3 regions of the Streptomyces sp. NPDC047880 genome follow, and region 1 is predicted to be linked to each of the others. Evidence: riboswitches for the same ligand, from Rfam matches in the RefSeq annotation. Region 1 holds a riboswitch; each other region holds the start of a gene.
The links. Region 1 has a riboswitch for thiamine pyrophosphate ahead of AB0937_RS11795 (thiamine ABC transporter substrate-binding protein). Riboswitches for the same ligand answer to the same signal wherever they lie in the genome.
Positions count from the first base shown of each region.

Region 2: it holds a riboswitch for thiamine pyrophosphate, as region 1 does, so the genes downstream of both, thiO (glycine oxidase ThiO) here and AB0937_RS11795 (thiamine ABC transporter substrate-binding protein) in region 1, are expected to answer to the same signal.
Region 3: it holds a riboswitch for thiamine pyrophosphate, as region 1 does, so the genes downstream of both, thiC (phosphomethylpyrimidine synthase ThiC) here and AB0937_RS11795 (thiamine ABC transporter substrate-binding protein) in region 1, are expected to answer to the same signal.

Region 1 is NZ_JBEZOK010000006.1:90,393-94,628, forward strand. Features, by position in the region: gene AB0937_RS11790 (iron ABC transporter permease) at 1-952, opposite strand, end outside; gene AB0937_RS11795 (thiamine ABC transporter substrate-binding protein) at 991-2,055, opposite strand; TPP riboswitch at 2,150-2,256, opposite strand; gene rlmN (23S rRNA (adenine(2503)-C(2))-methyltransferase RlmN) at 2,310-3,416, opposite strand; gene AB0937_RS11805 (hypothetical protein) at 3,541-3,858, opposite strand; gene AB0937_RS11810 (hypothetical protein) at 4,060-4,236, shown strand, end outside.
Region 2 is NZ_JBEZOK010000002.1:389,354-393,589, reverse strand. Features, by position in the region: gene AB0937_RS05680 (thiazole synthase) at 1-350, opposite strand, end outside; gene thiS (sulfur carrier protein ThiS) at 353-553, opposite strand; gene thiO (glycine oxidase ThiO) at 550-1,734, opposite strand; TPP riboswitch at 1,732-1,843, opposite strand; gene AB0937_RS05665 (hypothetical protein) at 1,896-2,246, shown strand; gene AB0937_RS05660 (FAD-dependent oxidoreductase) at 2,279-3,520, shown strand; gene AB0937_RS05655 (Rv2175c family DNA-binding protein) at 3,631-3,996, shown strand.
Region 3 is NZ_JBEZOK010000024.1:128,221-132,456, forward strand. Features, by position in the region: gene thiC (phosphomethylpyrimidine synthase ThiC) at 57-1,859, opposite strand; TPP riboswitch at 1,852-2,041, opposite strand; gene AB0937_RS29880 (YibE/F family protein) at 2,285-3,892, shown strand; gene AB0937_RS29885 (SsgA family sporulation/cell division regulator) at 4,038-4,236, opposite strand, start outside.

The sequences.
Region 1 (4,236 bases):
CCCCGTCCTGCCTGGTCAGTGCCCGGTAGTAACCGAAGTCCGAGGCGTCCAGGGACCGCTGCACCAGCACGGCCAGGGGCAGCACGAGCAGCAGGGCGACGGTGACGAGCACCCCGCCGAGCAGCGCCCACTGCCCCGCGCCGCGCGGCCGGCGCGCGGTCACGGACGCGTCCACCAGCCGCAGCGCGGTCTCCCGCCGCCGCACGGTCCAGGCGTGCACGGCGAGGATCGCGCCCACCGCGACGAACTGGATGAGCGTCAGCACGGCCGCCGTGGACAGGTCGAAGATCTCCGACGTCTGCCGGTAGATCTCCACCTCCAGGGTGGAGAAGGTGGGCCCGCCGAGGATCTGCACGACACCGAAGGAGGTGAAGGTGAACAGGAAGACCATGAGCGCGGCGGCGGCCACGGCCGGGGCGAGGGCGGGCAGCGTGACCCGCCGCCAGGCCCGCAGCGGGGACGCCCCGAGCATCCGCGCGGCCTCCTCCTGCCGCGGGTCGAGCTGCGCCCAGAGCCCGCCGACGGTCCTGACGACGACCGCGTAGTTGAAGAAGACGTGCGCGAGCAGGATCGCCCACACGGTGGTGTCCAGCCGTACGCCCCACAGCTCGTCGAGCAGCCCACCCCGCCCGACGAGAGCCAGGAACGCCGTACCGACGACGACCGTCGGCAGCACGAACGGGACGGTCACGACCGCCCGCAGGACCTGTTTGCCGGGGAAGTCGAACCGTGCGAAGACGTAGGCGCCGGGGAGCGCGACGAGCAGGGTGAGCGCGGTGGAGACCAGCGCCTGCCAGGTGGTGAACCACAGGACGTGCCGGACGTCGGACTGCCCCAGTACCTCCCCGATCCGCCCGAGGTGCCAGACCCCGTCGGCCTTCAGACCGCGCGCGACGATCGCGGCGACGGGGTAGGCGAAGAAGACGGCGAAGAACACGACGGGCAGGGCCAGCAGACCGAGCCGCGCCGCGCTCCCGCGCCTCCTGCGGGCTACTTCAGTACGAGTGAGGTCCACGACTTGACCCACTGGTCGCGGTGGTCGGCGATCTTCGCCGGGTCCATGGTCTCGGGGTCCTTCGCCTGCGGCCCGTACTTCACGAACTCCGGCGGAACCTGGGCGCCCTCGGTCACCGGGTACACGAACATGTTGAGCGGCATGTCCTCCTGGAACTTCCTGCTGACGAGGAAGTCGAGGAAGGCCTTGCCGCCCTTGGAGTTCTTGGCGTTGGCGAGCAGCCCCGCGTACTCGACCTGCCGGAAGCAGGTGCCCTCGGCGACGCCGGTCGGGGCCGTGCTCGGCTTCGGTTCGGCGTAGACGACCTCGGCGGGCGGCGAGGAGGCGTACGACACGACGAGCGGCCGGTCCCCCTTGGCCTTCCGGCCACTGGACGAACCGGAGAACTCCTGGTTGTAGGCCTGCTCCCAGCCGTCGACGACCTTCACGCCGTTGGCCTTGAGCTTCTTCCAGTAGCCCTCCCAGCCCCCGTCGCCGTACTCGGCGGCGGTGCCGAGCAGGAAGCCGAGCCCGGGCGAGGAGGCGGAGGCGTTCTCGGTGACGAGCAGGTTCTTGTACTGCGGCTTGACGAGATCGTCGAAGCTCCGAGGCGGCTCGAGCTTGTGATCGGCGAAGTACTTCTTGTCGTAGTTGACGCAGATGTCGCCGGTGTCGATGGGCGTGACCCGGTGCTTGTCCTGGTCGACCCGGTACTCGGCCTCGACCCGCTCGGAGCCCTTCGCCTCGTACGACTGGAACAGGCCGTTGTCGAGGGCGCGGGACAGCAGGGTGTTGTCGACGCCGAAGAAGACGTCGCCCTGCGGGTTGTCCTTGGTCAGGATGGCCTTGTTCACGGCCTGGCCGGCGTCGCCGTCCTTCAGGACGTTCACCTTGTAGCCGGACTGCTTCTCGAAGGCCGCGATGACGTCCTCGGACGCGGCCCACGAGTCGTGGCTGACGAGGGTCACGGTCTTGGGGTCCCCGGACCCCTGACCGCCGTCGGACGACCCGCAGGCGGCGAGCGTGCCGACCAGGCCGAGCCCGACGACCGCCGCCGTCATCCGCTTCTTGTTGTTGCTCACTGGATTCCTCCTGGAGGACCAGGAGAAGACGCGGCCCTGCCCGGGACTCCGGGTCCCGGGCAGGGCGCAACAGCTCGAGTGGTGACCGATCTCCCTACCCAGAATGACCTGGGCCAGGTTCGGAGGGTCTGCGGCCGTGTGCCGCACTCTCAGCGCTGTGGCGCTCCCCTGTCGGAATATGCAGGTGTGGATGTGAAGGTGCTGGTTGTGAAGCTGTACTGACGACAGTCAGACTACCGTTCGGTGGCGGCGAGCTGGCCACACGCCCCGTCGATCTCCTGACCACGGGTGTCCCGGATCGTCACCGGCACACCATGGGCGGCGATGGCCTCCACGAACGCCTTCTCGTCCTCGGGCCGCGAGGCGGTCCACTTCGACCCGGGCGTCGGGTTCAGCGGGATGAGGTTGACGTGCACGGGCTTGCCCTTGAGCAGCCGCCCGAGCCGGTCACCGCGCCAGGCCTGGTCGTTGATGTCCCGGATCAGCGCGTACTCGATGGACAGCCGGCGCCCGGACTTGGCGCTGTACTCGAACCCGGCGTCCAGCACCTCGCGCACCTTCCACCGGGTGTTCACCGGTACGAGGGTGTCGCGCAGCTCGTCGTCGGGGGCGTGCAGGGAGATCGCCAGCCGGCACTTGAAGCCCTCGTCGGCGAATCGGTGGATGGCCGGGACGAGGCCGACCGTCGAGACGGTGATGCCCCGCTGGGACAGGCCGAGGCCGTCGGGCTCGGGGTCGGTGAGCCGCCGGATGGAGCCGATGACCCGGTTGTAGTTCGCGAGGGGCTCGCCCATGCCCATGAAGACGATGTTGCTGAGCCGGGCAGGTCCGCCGGGGACCTCCCCGTCCCGCAGGGCCCGCATGCCGTCGACGATCTGGTGCACGATCTCGGCGGTGGACAGATTCCGGTCCAGTCCGGCCTGCCCGGTCGCACAGAACGGGCAGTTCATCCCGCAGCCGGCCTGCGAGCTGATGCACATGGTCACCCGGTCCGGGTAGCGCATCAGCACGGACTCGACGAGCGTCCCGTCGAACAGCCGCCACAGCGTCTTGCGGGTGGTGCCCTGGTCGGTCGACAGATGCCGCACGACGGTCATCAGCTCGGGCAGCAGCGCTTCTCTGAGCTTGCCCCGGGCACCGGCCGGAATGTCCGTCCACTGCTCCGGATCGTGCGCGTACCGCGCGAAGTAGTGCTGCGAGAGCTGCTTGGCACGAAACGGCTTCTCCCCGACGGCCGCGACGGCCTCCTTGCGCTCGGCAGGAGTGAGATCGGCAAGATGCCGCGGCGGCTTCTTGGCTCCGCGGGGGGCGACGAAAGTAAGTTCTCCGGGCTTAGGCATGGCCGTACCAGTGTCGCAGATCAACTGCGGAGGCCAGGGCCGGAGTGGGGTGGGGGCGGTCACCGGTGGTTGGCACCCGTCGCCGCTGGTCGGCCTCGGACGACTCGGGGACGGCCCCGTTCGATCACCCGTCTGCTCCCTGCCACTCGTCCAGCCGGACCCTGACCTGGTGGTTGCGGTCGTCGTGCCAGTAGACCTCACCGCTGACCAAGGCCCCGAGGGCCGGAAGTTCCATGCCCAGCGGCATGCGCGTGATCTCCGCCAGCGCTATGGCGTCCGGCACGCCTTCCATCCGCACGAAAACACCGAAAGGCCGGCGCCCGATGGCCACTCCGGTGAGCCGGGCCCCTACAGGCACGGCCGCGACGGTCGCCACCCAGCCCGCCCGCACAGCCTCCGCGGCCGGCATTCCAGGGCTTTCGGCCCACCCGTACTCGTCCATCGTCAGATCATGACGAAGCAAGCGCCCAGAGGATGCGGGCAAGTGTCCTGAGGTGCGGCTGGCGTAGGCTTACCGGCCACCCGTCCCAGGGGACGTCGGATGACGCGCCGGCCGCTCCTGCGAGCGTGGCTGCGCGGCCGTGGTCCTGGGGAGTCCGCCTGACAGGACGGGCCGGACCATCACAAGAAGCGGGGGTCGAGCATGCTCGTGCTCATATTGTCCGTCGTCGTCCTGCTCGTCATCGGCGGCTGCGTCTGCGTGTTCTGGGCCGCTCGCGGTGACGCCCCGCGCTGGGCACGGGGCGTGGCCAGAGCGACGCTGCTCGGCAGTGGACTGGCCCGCAGTGCGAGCCGGAGTTCCCGCTCGCAGCGGAGCGAC
Region 2 (4,236 bases), on a different contig from region 1:
TCCAGCGTCTCGATCGGGTCCGGCAGCAGCGTGCGCTCGTCGGCGATGACCTCCAGTTTGACGAGGCCGGTGCCGAGGGCCTCGCGCGCGAGGCGGGCCGTGAGGACGGCCTCGCCGGCGGTGAAGCAGCCCGCCGTGTTGGGCAGCACCCGGATGCCGAGCTTGTCCAGGACGGACAGCACCGAGCCGTGCACCGAGGCGTTCACCCGGCGCATCGCGACCGTCGTCAGCTCGGTCCCGGACGCGGCCAGCGACCGCTCCAGCACATCGAGGCTGGGCGCCCCGCCGGTGCCCATGATCAGACGGGACGTGAAGGACGTACCACCGAGGACGAACGGATCGTCGGCCATGGTCAGCCTCCTTGGACGGCGGTGAGGACTTCCACGCGGTCTCCCTCGGAAAGGGGCGTGGAGGGCCACTGGGTGCGCGGGACGACCGTTTCGTTGAGGGCGGCGGCCACGCCCGAGGGCGAGGCGGTGAGCGACCTCACGACGGTGTCGAGAGCCGTGCCGGGCCGGACGTCCCGGGGCTCCCCGTTGACGGAGATGTTCATGCGGGCTGCTCCGAGAGTGCGGTCGCGGGACTGAAGCGCTCCGGGGTGAAGGGGCGGGCCTCCTCGGGGAGTTCGCCCGTCGCCAGGACGTGGGCCAGGGCGTCGCCGGTCACGGGTGTGAGCAGGACGCCGTTGCGGTAGTGCCCGGTCGCCAGCAGCAGGCCCTCCAGACCGGTCGGGCCGAGCAGGGGCGCGTTGTCGGGGGACCCGGGCCGAAGGCCGGCCCGGGTCTCGGTGAGCGGCAGCTCGGTGATGCCCGGGACCAGCTCGTGCGCGTCCCGCAGCAGCTCGTACACGCCGCCCGCGGTCACGGTGGTGTCCCAGCCCAGCTCCTCGCTGGTGGCCCCGACGACGAGCTCGCCGCTCGCGCGCGGCACCAGGTAGACGTGGCTGCCGCGCACGACCGCGCGCACGGTCCGGCTCAGGAACGGCTGGTGCCGCTGCGGCATGGTCAGCCGCAGGACCTGCCCCTTCACCGGCCGCACGGGAGGCAGCACGTCCTGCGGGACGCCCGCGAGCCGCCCGCTGAGGCTGCCCCCGGCGAGCACCACCTGCCCGGCCGTCGCCTCCGTTCCGTCGGCCAGGACGGCGCCCGCGGCCCGGTCCCGGACGACGGCGAGCCGCTCCGCCCACGTCCGGTGGAAGACCACGCCCGTCCGCTCGCACGCGGCGACCAGCGCCCCGGCCAGCCGCCGGGGGTCGATCTGGTGATCGCCGTCGACCCGCAGCCCCCCGCGCACCCCTGGCGCGAGCATCGGCTCCAGGCGCCGGCACTCGCGCCCCGACAGCCACTGCGACTGAAGCCCCGACTGCTGCTGCAGGGCGTGCAGTTCGCGCAGGTGGGCCCGGTCGTCGGCGTCCAGCGCCACGGCGAGCGTGCCGCAGCGGCGGTAGCCGAGGTCCCGGCCGGTCAGCTCGGTGAGCTCGGCGGCGAAGTCCGGGTAGCGCCGGGCGGAGGCGAGGTTCAGGCCGAGCAGGGTCTGCTCGCCGTAGTGCAGTTCCGTGACGGCGGCCAGCATCCCGGCGGCCACCTGTGCGGCTCCGCCGCCCGGCTCGGGGTCCACGACGGCCGTGGCGAACCCGCGTTGCGCGGCCCGCCAGGCCGTGACCAGGCCGATGATCCCGCCCCCGATGACCAGGACGTCTGACGACACGGACGTGGATGTGGCCGTAGGCGACATGGGCGTCCAGCCCCTCCCTTCGCCGGCATGACCCGGATCAGGTTCGTACGGTCGGAGGCCGCCAGCCTCCCTCTCAGCCCGGTGCGTCCGGGCTCCCGCGAGTGCTTTACGTTGGCCACCCTAGCCCGATGCCCCGTCCCGCAGTAAGGGAGCCTCGTCCCATGGCCCGATCCCTCGACGGTCTCGTCCTCGCCCGGGTCGCCGACCAGGCCCCGGGCCAGGTGGGCACCCGCACCCGGTTCACCTACCACGAGCGGCAGGGCGAGATCTGGGCCGAGTACACCGGCGGCGACGTCGTACGCGGGCACCTCGTGGGTACCCGCAAAGGTGACCGGCTGGACTTCCGCTACGTCCAGCTCAAGCAGGACGGCACCACGTCCTCCGGGCACTGCGTCTCCTCGGTCGTGGAGCTGCCCGACGGGCGGGTGCGGCTGGAGGAGACCTGGGAATGGGAGTCCCAGCGGGGCAACGGCACGAGCGTTGTGGAGCAGGTCACGGCGCATGAGCACTGACTGACAGAACGTCAGGTGTCTATGGTGATCAGGTGAGCGAGCAGACGCAGGATCCAGGGTCGTCCGCGCCGCGGCGCGTCGTCGTGGCGGGTGCGGGCATGGCCGGGGTGCAGACCGCCGTCGCGCTGCGCGAACGGGGCTTCACCGGTGACGTGATCCTGATCGGCGCCGAGCCCCACCAGCCCTACGACCGGCCCCCGTTGTCCAAGGCCGTCCTGCTCGGCAAGTCCGAGGGCTCCGCCTTCGACGTCGACTTCGAAGCCCTCGGCATCGAACTGCGGCTCGGCTGCGAAGTGCTGGGCCTGCGCCCCGCCGACCACGAGCTGGACACCGAGGACGGGCCCGTGCCGTACGACGTCCTGGTCGTCGCGACGGGCGCGGAACCCGTCCGGCTGGCCGGCACCGAGGGCGTGCCGGGCGTGCATCTGCTGCGCACCCTGGACGACGCCGAGCGGCTGCGGCCCGTGCTGGCCCGCCGGCACGACATCGTGGTCGTCGGCGCGGGCTGGATCGGTGCGGAGTTCGCCACGGCCGCCCGCGAGGCGGGTTGCGCGGTGACCGTGGTGGAAGCCGCGGAACGCCCGCTCGCCGGGGCGCTGCCCGCCGAGGTCGCCGCCCCCATGGCCGGCTGGTACGCCGACGCGGGCGCGGTCCTGCGGACGCACGCGCGCGTGGAGCGCGCCGAGCCCGGTGTCGTCGTCCTCGACGACGGCTCGCGGCTGCCCGCGGGCGCGGTCGTCGTCGGCATCGGCGCCCGCCCCGCGACGGCCTGGCTGGCCGGCTCCGGGATCGCGCTGGGCACCCACGGCGAGATCGTGGCCGACGAGCACCTGCGCACGGCCGTGCCGGACGTGTACGCGGTCGGCGACTGCGCCTCCTTCCCCTCCGGGCGCTACGGCGAGCGCCTGCTGATCCACCACTGGGACAACGCGCTCCAGGGGCCGCGCACGGTCGCCGTGAACATCGTCGGCGGGGCCACCGGGGAGCCGTCGGCGGTGTACGACCCGGTGCCGTACTTCTGGTCCGAGCAGTTCGGGCGGTTCGTCCAGTACGCGGGGCACCACGCGGCCGCGGACACGACCCTGTGGCGAGGTGACCCCTCCGGTCCGGCCTGGACGGTCTGCTGGCTGCGGGGCGAGCGGCTGGTCGCGCTGCTGGCGGTGGGCCGGCCCCGGGACCTGGCGCAGGGCCGCCGTCTGATCGAGTCGGGCACCCCGATGAATCCGGTGCTGCTGGCGGATCCGGCCAGGCCCATGAAGGCGGCGGCGGCGTAGGCGGCCCCGCCCGGGGGAGGGCCGCGGTGCGGTGCCGCGGGGACCGGCGCGTCCGCCCAGGTGGACCGCCCGGCTTCCGACTGTCAGTGGCAAATGGCAGGCTGGTTTCCGTGACCGAGATTGACGCAAAGATCGATGCTCTCGTCCCCGCCTGGCTCACCCTCCCCGACATCGCCGAACAGCTCGGCGTCGAGGTGACGCGTGTGCGGCAGCTGGTCAAGGACGGCCAGCTCATCGCCGTACGCCGAGGTGAGAACCGCGCACTGCACGTCCCCGCCGACTTCATCGACGGGGACAAGGTCGTCAAGGGCCTGTCCGGGACCCTGACGCTGCTGCGGGACGACGGCTTCACGGACGAAGAGATGCTGGAGTGGCTCTTCACACCGGACCCCAGCCTGCCTGGCACCCCCGCGCAGGCGCTCAGCGAGAATCGCGGCACGGAGGTGAAGCGCCGCGCCCAGGCGCTCGCGGTCTGACCCGGCCGCGACCGGACAACCGTCCGGCTCCGCACGCGCGGGGCCGGACCTGAACAACCGCCCGACGTGGGGCCGTGGCCCGTGGGGCCACGGCCCGGGGGCGCCTCGTGCCCGTGCGGGCTCCGGACCTCCGGGGCGGTGACCCGCGGCCGGGCTGCGGACCCTTCCGGCCGAGCGGCGGATCCGTGCAGGGCGGTGGCCCGCGCGTCCGGGTTGCGGGCCGTTCCGGGCGGACCGGCG
Region 3 (4,236 bases), on a different contig from region 1:
CGTCGCTTCGCAGTAGTCGTACTTCCCGCGAGTCGTTGACTCCCGGCGCTTCAGGCTCAGTCGGCGATCGGCAGGTACACCCGGTTACCCGCCTCGGCGAACTCCTTCGACTTCTGGAGCATCCCCTCAGCGATCTCCTCGGACGAGGCTCCCTCAGCCGCCACACCACCGAACCGCTCTGTGATGCTTTGGCTAATCTTCATGCTGCAGAACTTGGGACCGCACATCGAGCAGAAGTGAGCCGTCTTGGCCGGCTCTGCGGGCAGGGTCTCGTCGTGGAACTCCCGTGCCGTGTCCGGGTCGAGGGCCAGGTTGAACTGGTCCTCCCACCGGAACTCGAAACGGGCGTCGGACAACGCGTCGTCCCACTCCTGCGCACCGGGGTGCCCCTTGGCGAGGTCCGCCGCGTGAGCGGCGATCTTGTAGGTGATGACGCCGGTCTTGACGTCGTCGCGGTTCGGCAGGCCCAGGTGCTCCTTGGGCGTGACGTAGCACAGCATCGCCGTGCCCCACCAGGCGATCATCGCGGCGCCGATGCCGGAGGTGATGTGGTCGTACGCCGGTGCGACGTCCGTGGTCAGCGGGCCGAGCGTATAGAACGGAGCTTCATCGCAGATCTCCTGCTGAAGGTCGATGTTCTCCTTGATCTTGTGCATCGGGACGTGGCCCGGGCCCTCGATCATGGTCTGAACGTTGAAACGCTTCGCGATCCGGTTGAGTTCCCCGAGCGTGCGCAGCTCCGCGAACTGCGCCTCGTCGTTGGCGTCCGCGATCGAGCCGGGCCTGAGGCCGTCCCCCAGCGAGTACGTGACGTCGTAGGCGGCGAGGATCTCGCACAGCTCCTCGAAGTTCTCGTACAGGAACGACTCCTTGTGGTGCGCGAGGCACCAGGCGGCCATGATCGAGCCGCCGCGGGAGACGATGCCGGTCTTGCGGTTCGCCGTCAGCGGCACGTGCGGAAGGCGCACCCCCGCGTGGACCGTCATGTAGTCCACGCCCTGTTCGGCCTGCTCGATGACCGTGTCCTTGTAGATCTCCCAGGTCAGCTCCTCGGCCCGGCCGTCGACCTTCTCCAGCGCCTGGTAGAGCGGCACGGTGCCGATGGGCACGGGGGAGTTGCGCAGCACCCATTCACGCGTGGTGTGGATGTTGCGGCCCGTGGACAGGTCCATGACCGTGTCGGCGCCCCATCGGGTCGCCCAGGTCATCTTCTCGACCTCCTCCTCGATGGAGGACGTCACCGCCGAGTTGCCGATGTTGGCGTTGACCTTCACCAGGAACCGCTTGCCGATGATCATCGGCTCGATCTCCGGGTGATTGACGTTGGCCGGCAGCACGGCCCGGCCTGCGGCGATCTCGTCGCGAACCACCTCGGGCGAGACGTTCTCCCGGATGGCCACGTACTCCATCTCGGGTGTGATCTCGCCGCGTCGGGCGTACGCGAGCTGGGTGACCGCCTGGCCGTTCCTGCCGCGTCGCGGCTGGCGGGGCCGGCCGGGGAAGACCGCGTCCAGGTTGCGGAGACCGCCACGGGGCGAGGTGTGCTTGATGCCGTCGTCCTCGGGACGGACGGGGCGGCCCGCGTACTCCTCGGTGTCGCCGCGGGCGATGATCCAGTTTTCGCGCAGCGGCGACAGGCCCCTGCGGACGTCGGTGTCGACGAGTGGATCGGTGTAAGGGCCCGACGTGTCGTACAGCGTGACCGACTGGCCGTTGGTGAGGTGCACCTGACGAACCGGCACGCGCAGGTCGGGGCGGGTGCCCTCGATGTACGCCTTGTGCCAGCCGATGGACTTCCCGGCCTCCTCGGACGTCTCGTCCTGAACGGAGGCAGGCGTGCGTGCGTCCTTGTTGGTCATGAGACCTACTCCCTACGCCGGCATTACCCGGTAACAGGTTCGGCGGTCGACGCAGCCGTTTCCGTCCGGCGATGTTTCGTGTGAAACATCACTCGACTCCGACGATGTTTCATGTGAAACATCGCTGGGACGGAGGTCAGCGCCCTCTCAGCCCGGTGCTCCGAGCTCCCGCGTGTACAAAAGGTGCCCCCACGCTAGCGGCAATTCTGGCGCGGTGAACAGAGGGCCCCCCTCGTTCTTGCGATGATCGGGCGGTGACCACGACGCAGCGTCCCTCCTACCCATCGCCCGAGCCGCCCCGCGGATCCGGCGCCGGAAACGGCCATGGCCGTGGTGACGGCGCTGGTGAGGGCCATGATTTCGCCGCCGGCGCCGGACAGGGACCGGCCGGGCCACAGCGGCCGGGCAGACCACAGGGGCCGGGCATGACGCAGGACCCGGTCAGGGGTCGAGGGACGGGCAGGCCGCAGGCCCCGGCCCCGAGGCGGGGCCCCGAGTTCGAGTACGGGCAGGACGCGGGCTTCGGTTCCCCGAACAGCGGTGAGTACGGGCAAGGAGCCGGTCACGGCCCCGCCGCCGGGCACGGCCCGGGACCCTCCGGAGGCGGCGGTCACGGCCACGTCGGTGGCGGTGGACAGGGCCACGGGCACGGTCACGGCGGAGACGGTGGAGACGGCGGACAGGGCCACGGTCACGGCGGAGACGGCAGCCACGGGCACGGTCCCGGTGCGGGTGGCGGGCACGGGCACTCCCACAGTCACGGCCCGGCCACGCCGGTATCCCTGCATCTGCGCAAGGTCATCGCGGCGATCCTGATCCCGTTCGCTGCCGCCGTGCTGGTGGGTCTCGCCGTGCTGTGGCCGGGCGGCGCCCCGGCGCACGAACGCACCGGCGTCGGCTTCGACCGGCAGACGCAGGACGCCACCGTCACCAAGGTGGTCGAGGTGAGCTGCAAGGAAGCCGGCGCTTCGGGCGTTCCGCCCACCGGCGACACCTCCACCGCCGAGGGCTCCTCGGCGGTGCAGCAGGAGAAGGGCACCTGCAAGCGGGCGACGATCCGGGTCGACGGCGGCGACGACAAGGGCCGTACGTTCACCGAGATCGTCCAGCCGGACCAGTCCCGCCAGCTGCACGAGGGCCAGGAGGTCGTGGTCGCCTACGAGCCCTCGGCCCCGAAGGACCTGCAGTACTCGGTCACCGACATCAACCGCCGTCTGCCGTTGACCGTGCTCGCGGGCATCTTCGCCATCGCCGTGGTGGTCGTCGGGCGGATGCGGGGCGTCATGGCACTGGTCGCGCTGGCCATCAGCTTCATGGTGCTGAACTTCTTCATCCTGCCCGCGATCCTTCAGGGCTCCAACCCGCTGGTCGTGGCGGTGGTCGGCGCGAGCGCCATCATGCTCATCGCGCTGTACCTGTGTCACGGCCTGTCCGCCCGGACGTCAGTGGCGGTGCTCGGCACGCTCATCTCACTGCTGCTGATCGGCATCCTCGGCTCGGTGTTCATCGACTGGGCGGCCCTGACCGGCAATACCGACGACAACACCGGGCTGATCCACGGCCTCTACCCGACGATCGACATGAGCGGCCTGCTGCTGGCCGGCGTCATCATCGGCTCGCTCGGCGTGCTCGACGACGTCACGGTCACGCAGACCTCGGCGGTCTGGGAGCTGCACGAGGCCAACCCGTCGATGGGCTGGCGAGGGCTCTACCGCGCGGGCATCCGGATCGGCCGCGACCACATCGCCTCGGTCGTCAACACACTCGTCCTCGCCTACGCGGGTGCCGCACTGCCCCTGCTGCTGCTGTTCTCCATCGCGCAGTCCAGTGTGGGGACGGTCGCCAACAGCGAGCTGGTCGCGGAGGAGATCGTGCGTACGCTGGTCGGTTCGATCGGCCTGGTGGCCTCGGTGCCGGTCACCACCGCCCTGGCGGCGCTGGTGGTCTCGGCCGACCGTCCCGGCGCGGAGCCCGCCCCGGAGACCGCCGCGGTCCCGGCACGCGGAGGGAGGGGCCGGCGCCGCAAGCGCTGACGCCCGCGAGTTCAGGACGCCCCGCCACGCGGCGGAAAGCCGAACCGAGGAAGGCCGAACCGAGGGCGATCGCAGGAAGAAGCGTTCCTGCTCAGCTCGGCGGCACCCGGTGAAGCGTTACTCCACCGTGCCGCCGGTCCATGTCTCAGCCGGCGCCCTGCTCGGCGAGGATGCGGTCCAGGGCCTCGTCGAGGTGCGCGTCGAAGTCGGCGAGCGAGCCCTCCTGGCCCAGCGGCACCAGCTTGTCCGTACGGTCGAGGAAAGCGACGAGCGGTGCCGTCGAAGACCGGAACAACGCCTGGTCGCTGCCCACCTGAAGCCGGATCAACACCTCGCCCAACGCG